2 regions of the Streptomyces sp. CA-111067 genome follow, and region 1 is predicted to be linked to the other one. Evidence: riboswitches for the same ligand, from Rfam matches in the RefSeq annotation. Region 1 holds a riboswitch; the other holds the start of a gene.
What was found. Region 1 has a riboswitch for glycine ahead of gcvT (glycine cleavage system aminomethyltransferase GcvT). Riboswitches for the same ligand answer to the same signal wherever they lie in the genome.
Positions count from the first base shown of each region.

Region 2: another riboswitch for glycine. It lies ahead of gcvP (aminomethyl-transferring glycine dehydrogenase); the one in region 1 lies ahead of gcvT (glycine cleavage system aminomethyltransferase GcvT).

Region 1 covers NZ_CP192103.1:6,830,856-6,838,115, forward strand. The annotation lists gene ACQPW6_RS30250 (L-serine ammonia-lyase) at 1-786, opposite strand, end outside; gene glyA (serine hydroxymethyltransferase) at 1,056-2,315, opposite strand; gene gcvH (glycine cleavage system protein GcvH) at 2,395-2,775, opposite strand; gene gcvT (glycine cleavage system aminomethyltransferase GcvT) at 2,893-4,053, opposite strand; glycine riboswitch at 4,113-4,225, opposite strand; glycine riboswitch at 4,226-4,322, opposite strand; gene ACQPW6_RS30270 (enhanced serine sensitivity protein SseB) at 4,454-5,209, shown strand; gene ACQPW6_RS30275 (enhanced serine sensitivity protein SseB C-terminal domain-containing protein) at 5,343-6,119, shown strand; gene ACQPW6_RS30280 (DUF885 family protein) at 6,185-7,260, opposite strand, start outside.
Region 2 covers NZ_CP192103.1:8,370,865-8,378,124, reverse strand. The annotation lists gene ACQPW6_RS36970 (glutamate--cysteine ligase) at 1-683, opposite strand, end outside; gene ACQPW6_RS36965 (hypothetical protein) at 1,177-1,764, shown strand; gene ACQPW6_RS36960 (DUF5999 family protein) at 2,050-2,256, shown strand; gene gcvP (aminomethyl-transferring glycine dehydrogenase) at 2,374-5,277, opposite strand; glycine riboswitch at 5,339-5,443, opposite strand; glycine riboswitch at 5,458-5,567, opposite strand; gene ACQPW6_RS36950 (PRC-barrel domain-containing protein) at 5,714-6,190, shown strand; partial or broken gene ACQPW6_RS36945 (DNA polymerase IV) at 6,217-7,260, opposite strand, start outside.

The DNA.
Region 1 (7,260 bases):
CATCGCCTGCGCCGCCGGATCGCCCTCGCCCCGCAGCTGGCGGGCCGACTGCGCGGCGCGCCGGCGCACCTTCAGGCCGCCCGGCAGGATGCCCTCGCGGGTCATGCCCAGCCGGATGCAGGACCGCATCGCCTGCCAGATCTCCAGCAGGCCCGCTCGGATCTCGGCCTCGGTGCGCCACGCGCGCTCGTTGTCCAGCATCAGCGCGGAGATCGACAGGCCAGTCTCATGGGACAGCCGCAGCAGTTCGTCGCCGGTGCGGAAGGGGTGGCGCAGCACCGTGTCGTCCAGCTTGATCCGGTCCTGGCCGACCGCGTCCTCGTCCACGACGAAGCCGCCGCCGACCGAGTAGTACGTCTTCTCCAGCAGCAGGGTGCCGTCCCGGTCGCGGGCCGCCAGCGTCATGCCGTTGGGGTGGTACGGCAGCGAGCGGCGCCGGTGCAGGACGAGGTCGGCGTCCGGGTCGAACGCGATCTCGTGCGCGCCGAGGACGCTGAGGCGCCCGGTGGACCTGATCGCGGCGACCTCGTCGTCGGCGCGGTCGATGTCCACGGTGCGGGGGGAGTGGCCGGCCAGCCCGAGGAGCACGGCCTTGGGTGTGCCGTGACCGTGGCCGGTCGCGCCCAGTGAGCCGAAGAGTTCGGCGCGGAGGGTGGCGGTGTGGGTGAGCAGGCCCTCGTTCTTCAGCCGGTGCGCGAAGATCGCCGCGGCGCGCATGGGGCCGACGGTGTGCGAGCTCGAGGGGCCTATGCCGATGGAGAAGAGATCGAATACGGACGTTGCCACGGGTTTTCGTGCTCCTAGGTTGCGGGGACGCCGTTGTCCCCCCGGTGGGGTGCGCCCCGTCAGGGGCTCGGGGAACTGCGCGATGGGGGCACCCCCGGCCGGAGGTTGGGGGACACGACGACGGCTGAGGGTCGTCACCGGGCCGGTGGGGCTGTTGCCGTCGTTGCCGGACATCCCCCAACCTTCGGCCGGGGGTGCCCCCAGCCGGTGGGGGCTGGTCTCGCAGTTCCCCGAGCCCCTTAAAAAACCCCCGTTGGCCGGGGCCCGGGCTACAGCGCTGGGTACAGCGGGTGCTTGGCCGCCAGGGCCGTCACCCTCGGGCGGAGGGCAGCGGGGTCGTACGTCGGCTGCAAGGCGGACGCGATGATCTCCGCGACCTCGCGGAAATCGTCCGCGGTGAAGCCGCGGGTGGCGAGCGCCGGGGTGCCGATGCGGAGGCCGGACGTCACCATCGGGGGGCGGGGGTCGTTGGGGATCGCGTTGCGGTTGACGGTGACGCCGATGTCGTGGAGGCGGTCCTCGGCCTGCCGGCCGTCGAGCTCGGAGTCGCGCAGGTCCACCAGCACCAGGTGCACGTCCGTGCCGCCGGACAGCACCGAGACGCCGACCTCGGTGAGGTCGGGCCGGGTCAGCCGGTCCGCCAGGATCCGCGCGCCTTCCAGCGTACGGACCTGCCGGTCCTTGAACTCCTCGGTCGCCGCCGCCTTGAACGCGACCGCCTTCGCCGCGATCACATGCTCCAGCGGGCCGCCCTGCTGCCCGGGGAACACCGCCGAGTTGATCTTCTTGGCCAGCTCCGCCTTCGAGAGGATCACCCCGCCGCGCGGCCCGCCGAGCGTCTTGTGCGTCGTGGTGGTGACCACGTCCGCGTACGGCACCGGCGACGGGTGCAGCCCGGTCGCGACCAGGCCCGCGAAGTGCGCCATGTCCACCATCAGGTACGCGCCGGCCTCGTCGGCGATCCGCCGGAACTCCGCGAAGTCCAGCTGCCGCGAGTACGCCGACCAGCCCGCGACGATCAGCTGCGGCCGGTGCTCTGCGGCCAGCCGCTCCACCTCGGCCATGTCCACCAGGCCGGACTTCTCGTCCACGTGGTACGCGGCGACGTTGTACAGCTTGCCGGAGAAGTTGATCTTCATACCGTGGGTCAGATGCCCGCCGTGCGCCAGGTCCAGGCCCAGGATCGTGTCGCCCGGCTTGAGCAGCGCGAACATCGCCGCCGCGTTCGCCTGCGCGCCGGAGTGCGGCTGGACGTTGGCGGCCTCGGCGCCGAACAGCGCCTTGACCCGGTCGATGGCGAGCTGCTCGACCACGTCCACGAACTCGCAGCCGCCGTAGTAGCGGCGGCCCGGGTAGCCCTCGGCGTACTTGTTGGTGAGCACCGAGCCCTGGGCCTCCAGGACCGCCACCGGGGCGAAGTTCTCCGAGGCGATCATCTCGAGGGTGGACTGCTGGCGGTGCAGTTCGGCGTCCACCGCGGCGGCGACGTCCGGATCGAACTCGTGCAGGGACTGGTTCAGCAACGACATGGGGTCTTCCTGGTGAGGGAGGGCGCGCGGCCGGGCAGAGGGCAGAGGGCAGTGGAGAGGGGAGAGAGGAGAGGGGACGTCAGCCGGCGATGAAGGCGTCGTACTCGTCGGCGGACAGCAGCTCGGCCGCGTCGTCGGACACCTTCACCTTGAACAGCCAGCCGCCCGCGAACGGCGCGGTGTTGACCAGCGACGGGTCGTCCACCACGTCCTGGTTGGCCTCGGTCACCTCGCCCGACACCGGCGAGTACAGGTCGCTGACCGACTTCGTCGACTCCAGCTCGCCGCAGGTCTCGCCGGCGGCCACCGTCGCGCCCACCTCGGGAAGCTGGACGAAGACCACGTCACCGAGCGCGTCGGCGGCGTGCGAGGTGATCCCCACGGTGGCGACCCCGGCCTCTGCGGCCGACAGCCACTCGTGCTCCTTGCTGTAGCGCAGGTCCTGCGGATTGATGCTCATGACGGAATCCTCCCGGATGTGTGGGTGCGCTCGCACGCGGGACCGCGGACGAGCTGAAGCCTAGAGAAGCAAAAGCCCAGCGTGCGCGGCCACCCGGGCCGCCCCGCCGGGGAGCGCTCAGCGCTGTCGCCGGTAGAACGGCAGCGCCACCACCCGGTGCGGCTCCCGCGCGCCCCTGATGTCCACCGCGACCCCGGCCGCGTCCGGCTCCGCGTACTCCGCGTCCACGTACGCCATCGCGATCGGCGCGCCCAGCGTGGGGGAGGGCGCGCCCGAGGTCACCTCGCCGATCACCGCGCCGCCCTCGCCCGTCACCGGGTAGCCCGCCCGCGGCACCCGGCGGCCCTCGGCGACCAGGCCGACCAGCTTGCGCGGCGGCTGCGCCGCGGCCTTCTCGGCCGCCGCGGCCAGCGCGTCCCGGCCCACGAAGTCACCGGGCTTGTCGAACTTCACCACTCGGCCCAGGCCCGCGTCGAACGGCGTGACGGCGGCCGTCAGCTCGTGCCCGTACAGCGGCATGCCCGCCTCAAGGCGCAGGGTGTCACGGCAGGACAGCCCGCACGGCACCAGGCCGGCCTCCCGGCCCGCCTCGGTGAGCGCCTGCCACAGCCGCTCGGCGTCGGCCGGCGCGACGAACAGCTCGAAGCCGTCCTCGCCGGTGTATCCGGTACGGGCCAGCAGCGCGTCCACGCCCGCGACGGTGGCCGGCAGCCCGGCGTAGTACTTCAGGCCGTCGAGGTCGGCGTCGGTGAGGGACGTGACGATGCCGGGGGAGGCCGGGCCCTGCACGGCGAGCAGGGCGTACGCGTCCCGGTCGTCACGCACGGCCGCGCCGGTGAAGCCGGCCGCCCGCGCGGTGATCTCGTCCAGCACCCTCTGCGCGTTGGAGGCGTTGGCGACGACCATGAACTCCTGCTCGGCCAGCCGGTAGACGATCAGGTCGTCCAGGATGCCGCCGTCGGCCGCGCAGATCATCGTGTAACGGGCCCGGCCGACGGCCAGCGCCGACAGATGGCCGACGAGCGCGTAGTCCAGCGCCTGCCCGGCCTGCGGCCCCGTCACGGCGATCTCACCCATGTGCGAGAGGTCGAAGAGGCCGGCCCGGGTGCGTACCGCCTGGTGCTCCTCGCGCTCGCTCGCGTAGCGCAGCGGCATGTCCCAGCCGGCGAAGTCGGTCATGGTGGCGCCCAGGCCCCGGTGCAGCGCGTCGAGTGCGGTACGGCGGGAAACAGGCGCGGCGGACTGCTCGGCGTGCGGTAGCGGCGGACGGTCACTCATCGGAAAATCTCCCAGGGATGGACGGCAGCGGGACATCGGGCCGGGTCGGGGTGACCCCGGCCTCCCCATCTGTCATCGGAACCTGAGAGGTTCACCGTGACCCCCGAGGGTCGCCGGTTTGCACCTTGGGTGGGGCGGGCCCTGGCCGGGTCCGCCCGCTTTTCAGATCTGCCTCGCCCGCGCGGTATCTGTGCCTGAGAGATTCAAGGGAGGACTTGCTCCTTCGGCGCCCGGCCCCGTCAGGGCCGGAACTCTCCCGCGCGGCCTCCAACGGCCGTTATGCAAGTTGTCCGGCCATCATCGCACGCGCGTGGCCGATACGTGCCCGGCCCGGCCCGCAGCCGCTAGGGTTTCCCGGCAGGACAGCCGCACAGGGGCACAAGGACGGACAAGGGTGGAAATGGAGAATCCGGCACCGTTCATATGGCCGGCCAACGAGCTGGAGGAGGTGCTGACGGCGAGCCTCGGCAACCCCTCGGCCGGGCCCCGGCTGCTGGAAGTGCTCGGCCGCTCCCGGGTGTGGGTGCCGCTGCCGAACGGCGGCGCGCCGGACGCCCGCAACCTCGATCTGCCCACCGTCGAGCTCGACGGCGCCCGCTACGTGCCGGTGTTCAGCTCCGAGCAGCAGTTCCGGCAGGCGGCCGACGGCATGCCCTGCACGATCGCGCCGGTGCACGAGTTCGCCCGCGGCCTGCCGCCCACCGTCGGGATGGCGGTCAACCCCGGCGGCGCCGTCGGAGTGCCGCTGCCGCCCGCCGCCGTCGCCGAGCTGTGCCGCCCCGACCGCGGCGCGCACCGCGAGCGCGGGCTGCCGCCGCCGCCCGGCGGCCGGGTGCGGCTGTGGGAGCCCGCGCCCGACGAGGAACCGGTGGACTTCCTGGCCGGCGCCGCCGCCGAGTTCGCCGTCACCCCGGTCGTCCTCAGCGCCCGCCGGGCGCTCGCCGTCGTGGAGGACGACCCGCCCGCGCTGTTCGTCGGGGTGGAGCTGGACCGCTGGCAGGAAGAGGACAGGGCCGCCGCGATGGACGCGATCGGCCGGGCGCTGGGCACCGTGCCGCTGACCTGGGCGGTGCACCTGATCCTGCTCGACGTGGCGCAGGATCCGGTCGGCGACTGGATGCTGGACGTGGTCCAGCCGTTCTACGCGCGCGGCTGACCGCCGCCGGACTGGCCGGAACCGCGACGCCGAGAGGACCGGTCGGCGTTCCGCCCGGGCGGCTCGACCTGGTTTGATGGCGAGCGGCGCACGGCGTGCGCCGGAGACCGAACGAGGGGAAGGGACGGTCCCAGTGATCGCGGGCGCGCAAGGCGGTGCGGCCCCGGCCGGCCAGGTGGAGCAGATGCTGCTCCAGGTGGCACCCGGCCGGTTCGACGCATACGAGAACCTGCTCGCCTCCCTCGCCGAGGGCCAGGTGTGGATGCTGCTCTGGCAGGGCGCCGCCGGTTCGGCCGACGCCCAGTACGGCAGCATGGAGATCGGCGGCCAAGGCTACGCGCCCTGCTTCACCTCGCCGCGCGAGATGGCCGCGAGCGGCTGGAGCAGGGAGCACGAGGTGGTCTCCGGGCGGGACATCGCGCTGACGCTGTTCCCCGACCGCTGCGGCCTGTGGCTCAACCCGCACGCGCCCGGCGGCGGGGTCGGCGTCCCGTGGGCCGACCTGCGCAGGATCGCCGGCGGCCTCGACCTGCTGCCCGCCGGCCCGTTGCAGATCGGCGAACCGTCACTCCAGATCCCGCAGTTCTACGCGCTCCTCGCGCAGGCCGCGCACCGCACCACGGCGGTACGGGCGCTGCGGCGCGCCTGGGTGCAGCCGGCGCTCGGCGAGCCGTATCTCGCGATCGGCGTGGAGGTCTACGAGGCCACGGCGCAGGCCGTAGAAGCGGTGCGGCTGATGATGCAGCAGGCCGTCGGCGGGGTGCCGGAGGGGCTGGCCGTCTCGACGGTGGCGATGGCGGACGGGTACGACCCGGTGGCGCTGTGGCTGCGGGCGAACGGGCAGCCGTTCTTCGACCGTGACGCGTACGGGGGCGGCGCGGCGTGGGGACAGGCGTCGCGCTCGTACTGACGGGGGTACGAGCCCGCTGACGGGCGTACGGGCCCGGCCCCGTACCGGCCGCCGCGCGTGCCGGTCTACTTCTTGTGCTGCTTCCCCGGCCCGTCCAGCGCCGCGTCCAGCAGGCCGAGCGGCGGGGCGCCCAGTTCGAGGAGCGCGGTGTGGAAGCGGCGGGTGGAGAAGTCCGCGCCCCAGCGGCGGCGCGCCTTCTCCCGCAGCCGCATGATCTCCAGCTTGCCCCAGGTGTAACGGCCGTAGCCGGCGTCGAACGTGCCGCGGCGGGCCTCGGAGGCGGCGGCGGTCCTGCTCAGGTGGGCGTCGCGGACGAACAGCGAGGTGGCCTCCTCCAGGTCCATCGCCCCGGTGTGCAGGCCGATCGCGCAGGTCAGCCGGGTGACCCGGACCAGCGCCTCCAGGGCGACGCCGATCGCGAACCGCGGGTCGGCGGCGCGGAAGCCCTCTTCGAGGCAGACCTCCTCCACGTGGTGCGCCCAGCCCTCGCAGAAGGCCAGGCTGTGCAGCATCCGGCGGACCGGGCCCTTGACCCGTTGCAGCGCCCTGCCGTGCGCGAAGTGGCCGGGCGCCACCTCGTGCACGGTGATCGCGGGCAGGCTGGTGCGGCTGAAGACCGTCAGCCACTCCTCGCGCTCCTCGGCCGGCCACTCCGGCTCCGGCGGGGTGACGTGGTACCAGGACGGCGCGCTGTCCTCGCCGGGCGCCGCCCACGTCATCATGGCCATCGCCCAGCGGCGGGACGGCGGGGCCGGGCCGACCAGGCACTCGCCGTCCAGGTACGGGGCGAGGCCGTGCTCGTCGGCGAAGGCGATGACCTCGGCGGTCAGCCGCTCCGCCGCCGGGATCACCTCGTCGGCGGACGGGTGGTCGGCGAGGAGTTCCGGGATCAGCTCGTCCACCGTGCGGCTGGGGTCGAGGGCGTGGCAGGAGTCGGTGAGGAGTGCGGTGAGGCGGGCGCGTTCGGCCTCCGCGGTGGCGGCCAGGGCGGTGAGGTCGACCTTCAGGCCCTCGGCGCTGCCCATCAGGGCGGCCAGCGCGGGGCCGCCGAGCCGCGGGTCGGGGTCGCCGGTGCGGGCGGCGCTCTCCAGGTGCTGGATGAGGCGGGCGTGCGCGGCCAGCGCGGCGGCCTCCACCGGGC
Region 2 (7,260 bases), 1.5 Mb from region 1:
CGGCCGAACAGGAACGGCGAGTTGGCGCCGGCGGCGATCTGCGGGCCGGACACCGCCTGGGCGGCGTTCCACACGGCGGCGAACCGGCCCGGGGTGACCTGGAGGTGCATCTGGGTGGAGGTGCAGGCGGCTTCGGGGGCGATGGAGGCCGAGGTGTAGACGAGGTGCTCCACGCCCTGGATGTCCAGGGTGATGTCTTCGCCGCGCATCGCGAGGATCCGCTCGTTGAGCAGGGTGTACCGGTCGGCGCGGGAGAGGTTGGCGGAGACCAGGTCCTGTGCCTCCAGGGTGGGCAGAATTCCCACCATGACGATGTAGGCGCCCACCTCGCGGGCCTTGCGGTCGGCATAGCCGAGGCCGGTGCGCAGTTCCTCGGCGAGCCGGTCGAGGACGCGGCCGGAAAGCCGGTGCGGGGCAATATTAACTTCAATGTTGAACTGTGCCAGCTCGGTCTGGAAATCCCGGCTCGCGATGCGCTCGAGAACCTCTTCGTTCATCATGCGCGGCAGCCCGTCGGAATCCGCGAGATTCAGCTCGATCTCCAGGCCCATGAGATTGCGCGGCCGGTCGAAACGCCCCTCCTCCAACAGCCGCTCCAGCCCCACCAGACACTGCTGGAGCTTGCGCCGGTACATGCGGCGGTCGGACAGGTCGAACCCGTTGGCAACGACCTTCTCCCCCATCGGAGCTCCTTCCCGGCGCCGCTGCCGTACCTGGCCCTCATCGGAGGATGCCCACCCAAATGATCGATAACGCCATGAGGGACCTCCGGTACCCGCTAGGCTTGATGTAGCCGCCACCGGGGAACGTTCCAGTGGCACATTCGCCCGTCACCGCACCTGCGTAAAGCTCGCGTGAATAGCACCGGCGAGATCCGGCCGTCCGCGATGAGCGGAAATGACCGCGCCCGGCTGCTTAACCTGCGGGAATGCGGTGGACACCCTCGCCAAGGAAGGCGAATTCTCGTCTTGCGCGTAATACTGGCTGCGACTAGACGAAACACGGAGTGAACACGTGTCGTATAAACTCCGCGCACAAGGCAAAGCATCCGCCCTCGCCGGACGCGCCTGAGCAGGTTCCCCGCAGGCCGATCGGCCCCCGGTCGGCGAACCCGTCCCGGACCGTCCGCGCCACCGCCCGCCCGCACCACTGTGTCTCCCAGTGAGAGGCGACATCATGCCGCTGCTTGTACCCCCAGCACCTCCACCAGCACTGGTCAGCGTCCTGGCTGCGCTCAGCTCACCGTCCGCGGTCCTCGAAGCCCGTACCCCGGCACTGCGTGCCGCCGAAGGGCCGCTGACCCCCGAACACCCGCTGCCTGTCCATGTGTTCGAACCGGCCGCCGTCCCCGGTGGCCTGCCCCAGGCGCGGCTGACCGGCTGGCGGTTCCATATCAGGTCGGGGGAACTGGTGGCCGCCGCGGGCGAGACCGTGCTGACGCCTGACGGCTGGGTGTTCTCCCGCTTCTCCGAGGGACCGTTCCTGACCTCCACCGAGCGGGCGCTGCGGCAGGCCGATCTGCTGCCGACCGCGTACCAGCCGCACCTGCTGTCGGTGCCCGGGCTCTACATGCTGGCGCTGTGGCTGCACAGCGATCCGCGGGCCGACGCGGCCACCGCGCAGCCCGATCCGCTGGATCTGCTGGTGCCGCTCGCGCCGGCGCCGCCGGGCATCACCTCGCACCGGGTGCACCGGCTGGTGGACCTCGCCTCGGTGCTGAGCGTCCGGCTGGTGCCGCCGCCGCTCGCGGGATCGCCCGCCTGACGGCAGGGCCCGGCCTTCCGGTGCCCCCGCGACCGACCGGTCGCGGGGGCACCGGCGCGTTCGGCATATGCCGGTTCCGTCATGAACATGTGAGATACGCAACCACCCGGATGTGTGACGCGTCTCCATCGATTGAGCACAGCCTCGGTGAAATACCTGCGGATCCACGCCGGTAGAGCAACACTGAGATCGGCCGCACGCATGAACGGGGGGACGGAGATGAACCACGCAGACGACGCGACCAGCCGCACCACTCACCTACCGCAGCGAAAGACACCATCGACCATGTGCACACACGTACCGCAGTGCCCTACCGCAGAGTGTTCCGACCGTGAGGCCGCCTGCACCGTGGCCCACCACCCGGAGCAGGGCTGGAGCCTGCTGTGCAACGGGGTGGTGCTCTTCGAGGACACCGGCGAACTCCTGCCGGACGGGGAGATCATCGCACCGCACCGCCCGCTCGGCACCGAGCACATCACCACCGCGGCCTGACCGCCGCACCAGCCCGCCCAGCCGGTTCCCCTGAGTCCAGCGGAACCGGCTTCGTCGCGTCCGCGCCCGGTGGGACGGGCCGCCGCCGGCCGGAAGGCGCGGCGGCCGTCGCCTCCCTCAGCTCTCGTAGGCGTCGATCGGCGGGCAGGAGCAGACCAGGTTGCGGTCGCCGAAGGCGCCGTCGATCCGCCGCACCGGCGGCCAGTACTTGTCCGCCGGGCTGAGCCCGCCGGGGAAGACCGCCTCGGCCCGGCTGTACGGGTGCTCCCAGTCGCCGCCCAGCGCGGCCGCGGTGTGCGGGGCGTTGCGCAGCGGGTTGTCGCCGGCCGGCCAGGCGCCGGAGCCGACCTGGTCGATCTCGCCGCGGATCGCGATCATCGCCTCGCAGAACCGGTCGAGTTCGGCCAGGTCCTCGCTCTCGGTGGGCTCGATCATCAGGGTGCCGGCCACCGGGAACGACATGGTCGGCGCGTGGAAGCCGTAGTCGATCAGCCGCTTGGCGATGTCGTCCACGCTGACACCGGTCTCCTTGCTCAGCGGGCGCAGGTCGATGATGCACTCGTGCGCGACCAGGCCGCCGGGCCCCGCGTAGAGCACCGGGAAGTGCGGTTCGAGCCGCTTGGCCAGGTAGTTCGCGCTGAGTACGGCCACCTGGGTGGCGCGCCGCAGCCCCTCGCCGCCCATCAGCCGGACGTAGGTCCAGGAGATCGGCAGGATGCCGGCCGAGCCCCAGGGCGCGCCCGAGACCGGGCCGACGCCGGTGGCCGGGCCCGCGGCGGGCTGGAGCGGGTGGTTCGGCAGGTACGGCGCCAGGTGCGCGCGGACCGCGACCGGGCCGACGCCGGGGCCGCCGCCGCCGTGCGGGATGCAGAAGGTCTTGTGCAGGTTCAGGTGCGACACGTCGGCGCCGAACCGGCCGGGCCTGGCAAGGCCGACCAGCGCGTTGAGGTTCGCGCCGTCGACGTAGACCTGGCCGCCCGCGTCGTGCACGGCGGCGCAGATGTCGGTGATGTTGTCCTCGAAGACGCCGTGCGTGGACGGGTAGGTCACCATCAGCACGGCGAGCTCCGCGCGGTGCTGGTCGATCTTGGCGTGCAGGTCGGCCACGTCGACGTCGCCGTCGGCGCCGGTCCTCACCACCACGACCTTCATGCCGGCCATCACCGCGCTGGCGGCGTTGGTGCCGTGCGCGGAGGACGGGATCAGGCAGACCGTGCGGCCGGTGTCGCCGTTGCTCCGGTGGTAGGCGCGCACCGCGAGCAGCCCGGCCAGTTCGCCCTGCGAGCCGGCGTTGGGCTGCAGGCTGACCTTGTCGTAGCCGGTGATCTCGGCGAGCTGGTCCTCCAGGCCGCGGATCAGCGTCAGATAGCCCTCGGCCTGCTCCACCGGCACGAAGGGGTGCAGCGCGCCGAACTCCGGCCAGGTCACCGGCTCCATCTCGGTGGTCGCGTTGAGCTTCATGGTGCACGAGCCCAGCGGGATCATGCCGCGGTCCAGCGCGTAGTCGCGGTCGGCGAGCCGCCGCAGGTAGCGCAGCATCGCCGTCTCGCTGCGGTGCTGGTGGAACACCGGGTGGGTCAGGTACTCGTCGGTGCGCAGCAGGGCGGCGGGCAGCGCGTCCTCGGTGCCGGCGTCCAGCGCGTCGAGGTCGGCGCCGCCGTCCGCGCCGAAGGCGGCCAGTACCGCCGCGACCGCGGCACGGTCGGTGGTCTCGTCGCAGGAGACGCCGACCAGGTCGGTGTCGGTGAGCCGCAGGTTGACGCCGGCCTCGCGGGCGGCGGCCACCACCTCGGCGGCCCGGCCCGGCACCCGGGCGGTCAGCGTGTCGAAGTAGTCCTCGTGCACGATCCGCACACCGGCGGCCCGCAGCCCGGCGGCCAGCACCGCGGCGTAGCGGTGGGTGCGGCGGGCGATCTGCGCGAGGCCGTCGGGGCCGTGGTAGACGGCGTACATCCCGGCCATCACGGCGAGCAGCACCTGCGCGGTGCAGATGTTGCTGGTGGCCTTCTCCCGGCGGATGTGCTGCTCGCGGGTCTGCAGCGCCAGCCGGTACGCCTTGTCGCCGTCGGCGTCCACCGACACCCCGACCAGCCGTCCGGGCAGGTTGCGGGCGTAGGACTCACGGACCGCCATGTAGCCGGCGTGCGGGCCGCCGAAGCCCATCGGCACGCCGAACCGCTGGGTGGTGCCGACCGCGATGTCGGCGCCGAGCTCGCCCGGCGAGGTCAGCAGGGTCAGCGCCAGCAGGTCGGCGGCCACCGTGACGACCGCGCCGAGCTCGTGCGCCCGCTCGACGACCGGCCGCAGGTCGCGCACCGCGCCCGAGGCACCCGGGTACTGCAGCAGGACGCCGAAGATCCCGCGCTCGGCGGCCTCGGCCGGGATGCCGTCGCTCAGGTCGGCGACGACGACCTCGACGCCGGTGGGTTCTGCCCTGGTCCTGATCACCGCGGTGGTCTGCGGGAAGGTGTCGGCGTCGACCAGGAAGACCCCGCCCTTGACCTTCCCGACCCGGCGGGACAGCGCCATCGCCTCGGCGGCGGCGGTGCTCTCGTCGAGCAGCGAGGCGCCGGAGGTGGGCAGCCCGGTGAGGTCGGCGACCACGGTCTGGAAGTTCAGCAGCGCCTCGAGCCGGCCTTGCGAGATCTCCGGCTGGTAGGGCGTGTAGGCGGTGTACCAGGCCGGGTTCTCCATGACGTTGCGCAGGATCACCGGCGGGGTGAAGGTGCCGTAGTAGCCGAGGCCGATCATCGGGGCCAGCACCTGGTTGCGGTCGGCCAGCGCGCGCAGTTCGGCCAGCGCCTCCGCCTCGGTCCGCGCGGCGGGCAGGGCGAGCGCCTGCTCGCTCCTGATCGCGCCGGGCACCGCGGCGTCGGTGAGCTCGTCCAGCGAGCCGTAGCCGATCTGGGCGAGCATCTTGGCCTGCGCCCCGGAGTCGGGGCCGATGTGGCGGCGGTCGAACGGGACGCCCGCTTCGAGGGCGGCGAGCGGGGCCCGGCGGGAATTGCGGCGGTCGTTCATCGGCGGCGGCCTCCTGGTCAGTGACGACCTTCGGGGGTGCCGCGGCGCGGGCACCCGTACGGCCTCCCCCTCTGTCATCGGAACCTGAGAGCTTCACCGCCCCGGCCGGGGCGGCTTTCACCGTCGGTGAGGACACGTACCGGAAGGCGTTTCCGGAGCGGGTCCTGCTTTCCAGAGTGACCTGCCCATGCGGTACGGATGCCTGAGAGATTCCGGGGAGGAGTTGCTCCTTCGGCGTCTCCTGGGGCGGCGTCCTCGCGCGCTCCCTGAGACTCTCCCGCATGGGGTATACAGCCGGGATCAAGCCTACCAGCGCGTCGAACGAACGGGCCGGACCGGCCGGTCGGCGCGCTGAGCGGGCCGGTTCGAGTCGACACCGGGGCGGTTGTGCCTTTGGCTGGTACTCGACAGCCGTCGTCGTTTGGTTGGAGGGACCGTGCAGACGGACATCGATCCGCGCAGCCTGATCGGCCGCCGCGCCTTCGACCGGGACGGCGCGAAGATCGGTACGGTGGACGAGGTGTATCTCGACGACGCCACCGGCGCGCCGGAGTGGGCCGCGGTACGCACCGGCCTGTTCACCCGGGACGCGTTCGTGCCGCTGGAGCCGAGCCGGCTGGTCCAGGACGAGCTGCGGGTGCCGTTCAAGAAGGCGCTGATCAGGGACGCGCCGGACTTCGGCGTCGGCCGCCATCTGTCGCCCGAGCAGGAGCTGCAGCTCTACCACCACTACGGGATGGAAGTGCCGTCCGACGGTGTGGCGCCGCCGGCGCCCGCGCCCGACCGGGACTTCGGCGAGCTGGCCGGCGGCGAGCCGCCGTCCGGGCCGCCCTCGGGATCACCGTCAGGGCCGCCTTCCGGTTCCCCGTCGGGGTCGGCCTCCGGATCGGCCAACGGCGCCGACAAGAGCTGAACCGGCACGCTCCGCCCCGGCAGAGGCCCCTCGGGCACCAGTGGCAGCGGTTCGCTGTGCGACAGCCCAGGGTCGTCCACCGGGAAGGTGCGCACCCGGCCGGGCAGCAGGTCGGAGGGCACCTCGAAGCGGACCGTGACCCGCCCGACGCCGCTGCCCTGCACCCAGCCGGCCCCGTACTCGGCGTGCTCGACGTCCTGGCCGGGCAGCCAGCGGCGGCCGGCCCGCTCGGTCACCGGCGGCGGGGCCGAGGGCAGTTCGGGCGGCGCGGGCTCGCCGTCCGCCCGCTTCTCGTTCTGCGCCTGCGCGAACAGGTCCTCCTGGGTGAAGTCCGCCAGTCCCGCCACGCCCACCCCGAGCAGCCGTACGCCGCCGGTGGTGTCGACGGACTCGGCGAGCCTGCGGGCGGTCTCCCGTACGACGCCGAGGTCGTCGGTGGGCGCGCGCAGCGTCTCGGAGCGGGTCAGGGTGGAGAAGTCGTACCGGCGGACCTTGACCACCACCGTGCGCCCCGAGCGGCCCGCGCCCTGCAACCGCTGCACGCAGCGGTCGGCCAGCCGGTCGATCTCGTACCGCACATGGGCGCGGTCGGTGAGGTCACTGTCGTAGGTGTCCTCCACCGAGATGGACTTCACGTCCCGGTCGGCGACCACCGGCCGGTTGTCGAGGCCGGCGGCCATCGTGTAGAGCGAGGCGCCGTGTGCCTTGCCCAGCAGCCGTACCAGCTCCGATTCGCCGGTCCTGGCGATCTCGCCCACGGTGAAGATGCCGGCCCTGCGCAGGTGCTCGGCGGTGGCCGGGCCGACGCCCCACAGCGTGCGTACCGGCATCGGGTCGAGCAGTGCCTGCTCGGTGCCTGGCTCGACCACCACCAGGCCGTCCGGCTTGGCCTGCTCGGAGGCGATCTTGGCGAGCAGCTTGGAGCCGGCCAGGCCCACGGAGGCGGTCAGCCCGGTGGCCGACAGGATCCGGGCGCGCAGCTCGACGGCGACGGTCCGCGGGTCGGCGCCGACGGTACCGGTGGCACCGGCGGTACCGGCCTCCAGGTCGAGGAACGCCTCGTCCAGGCT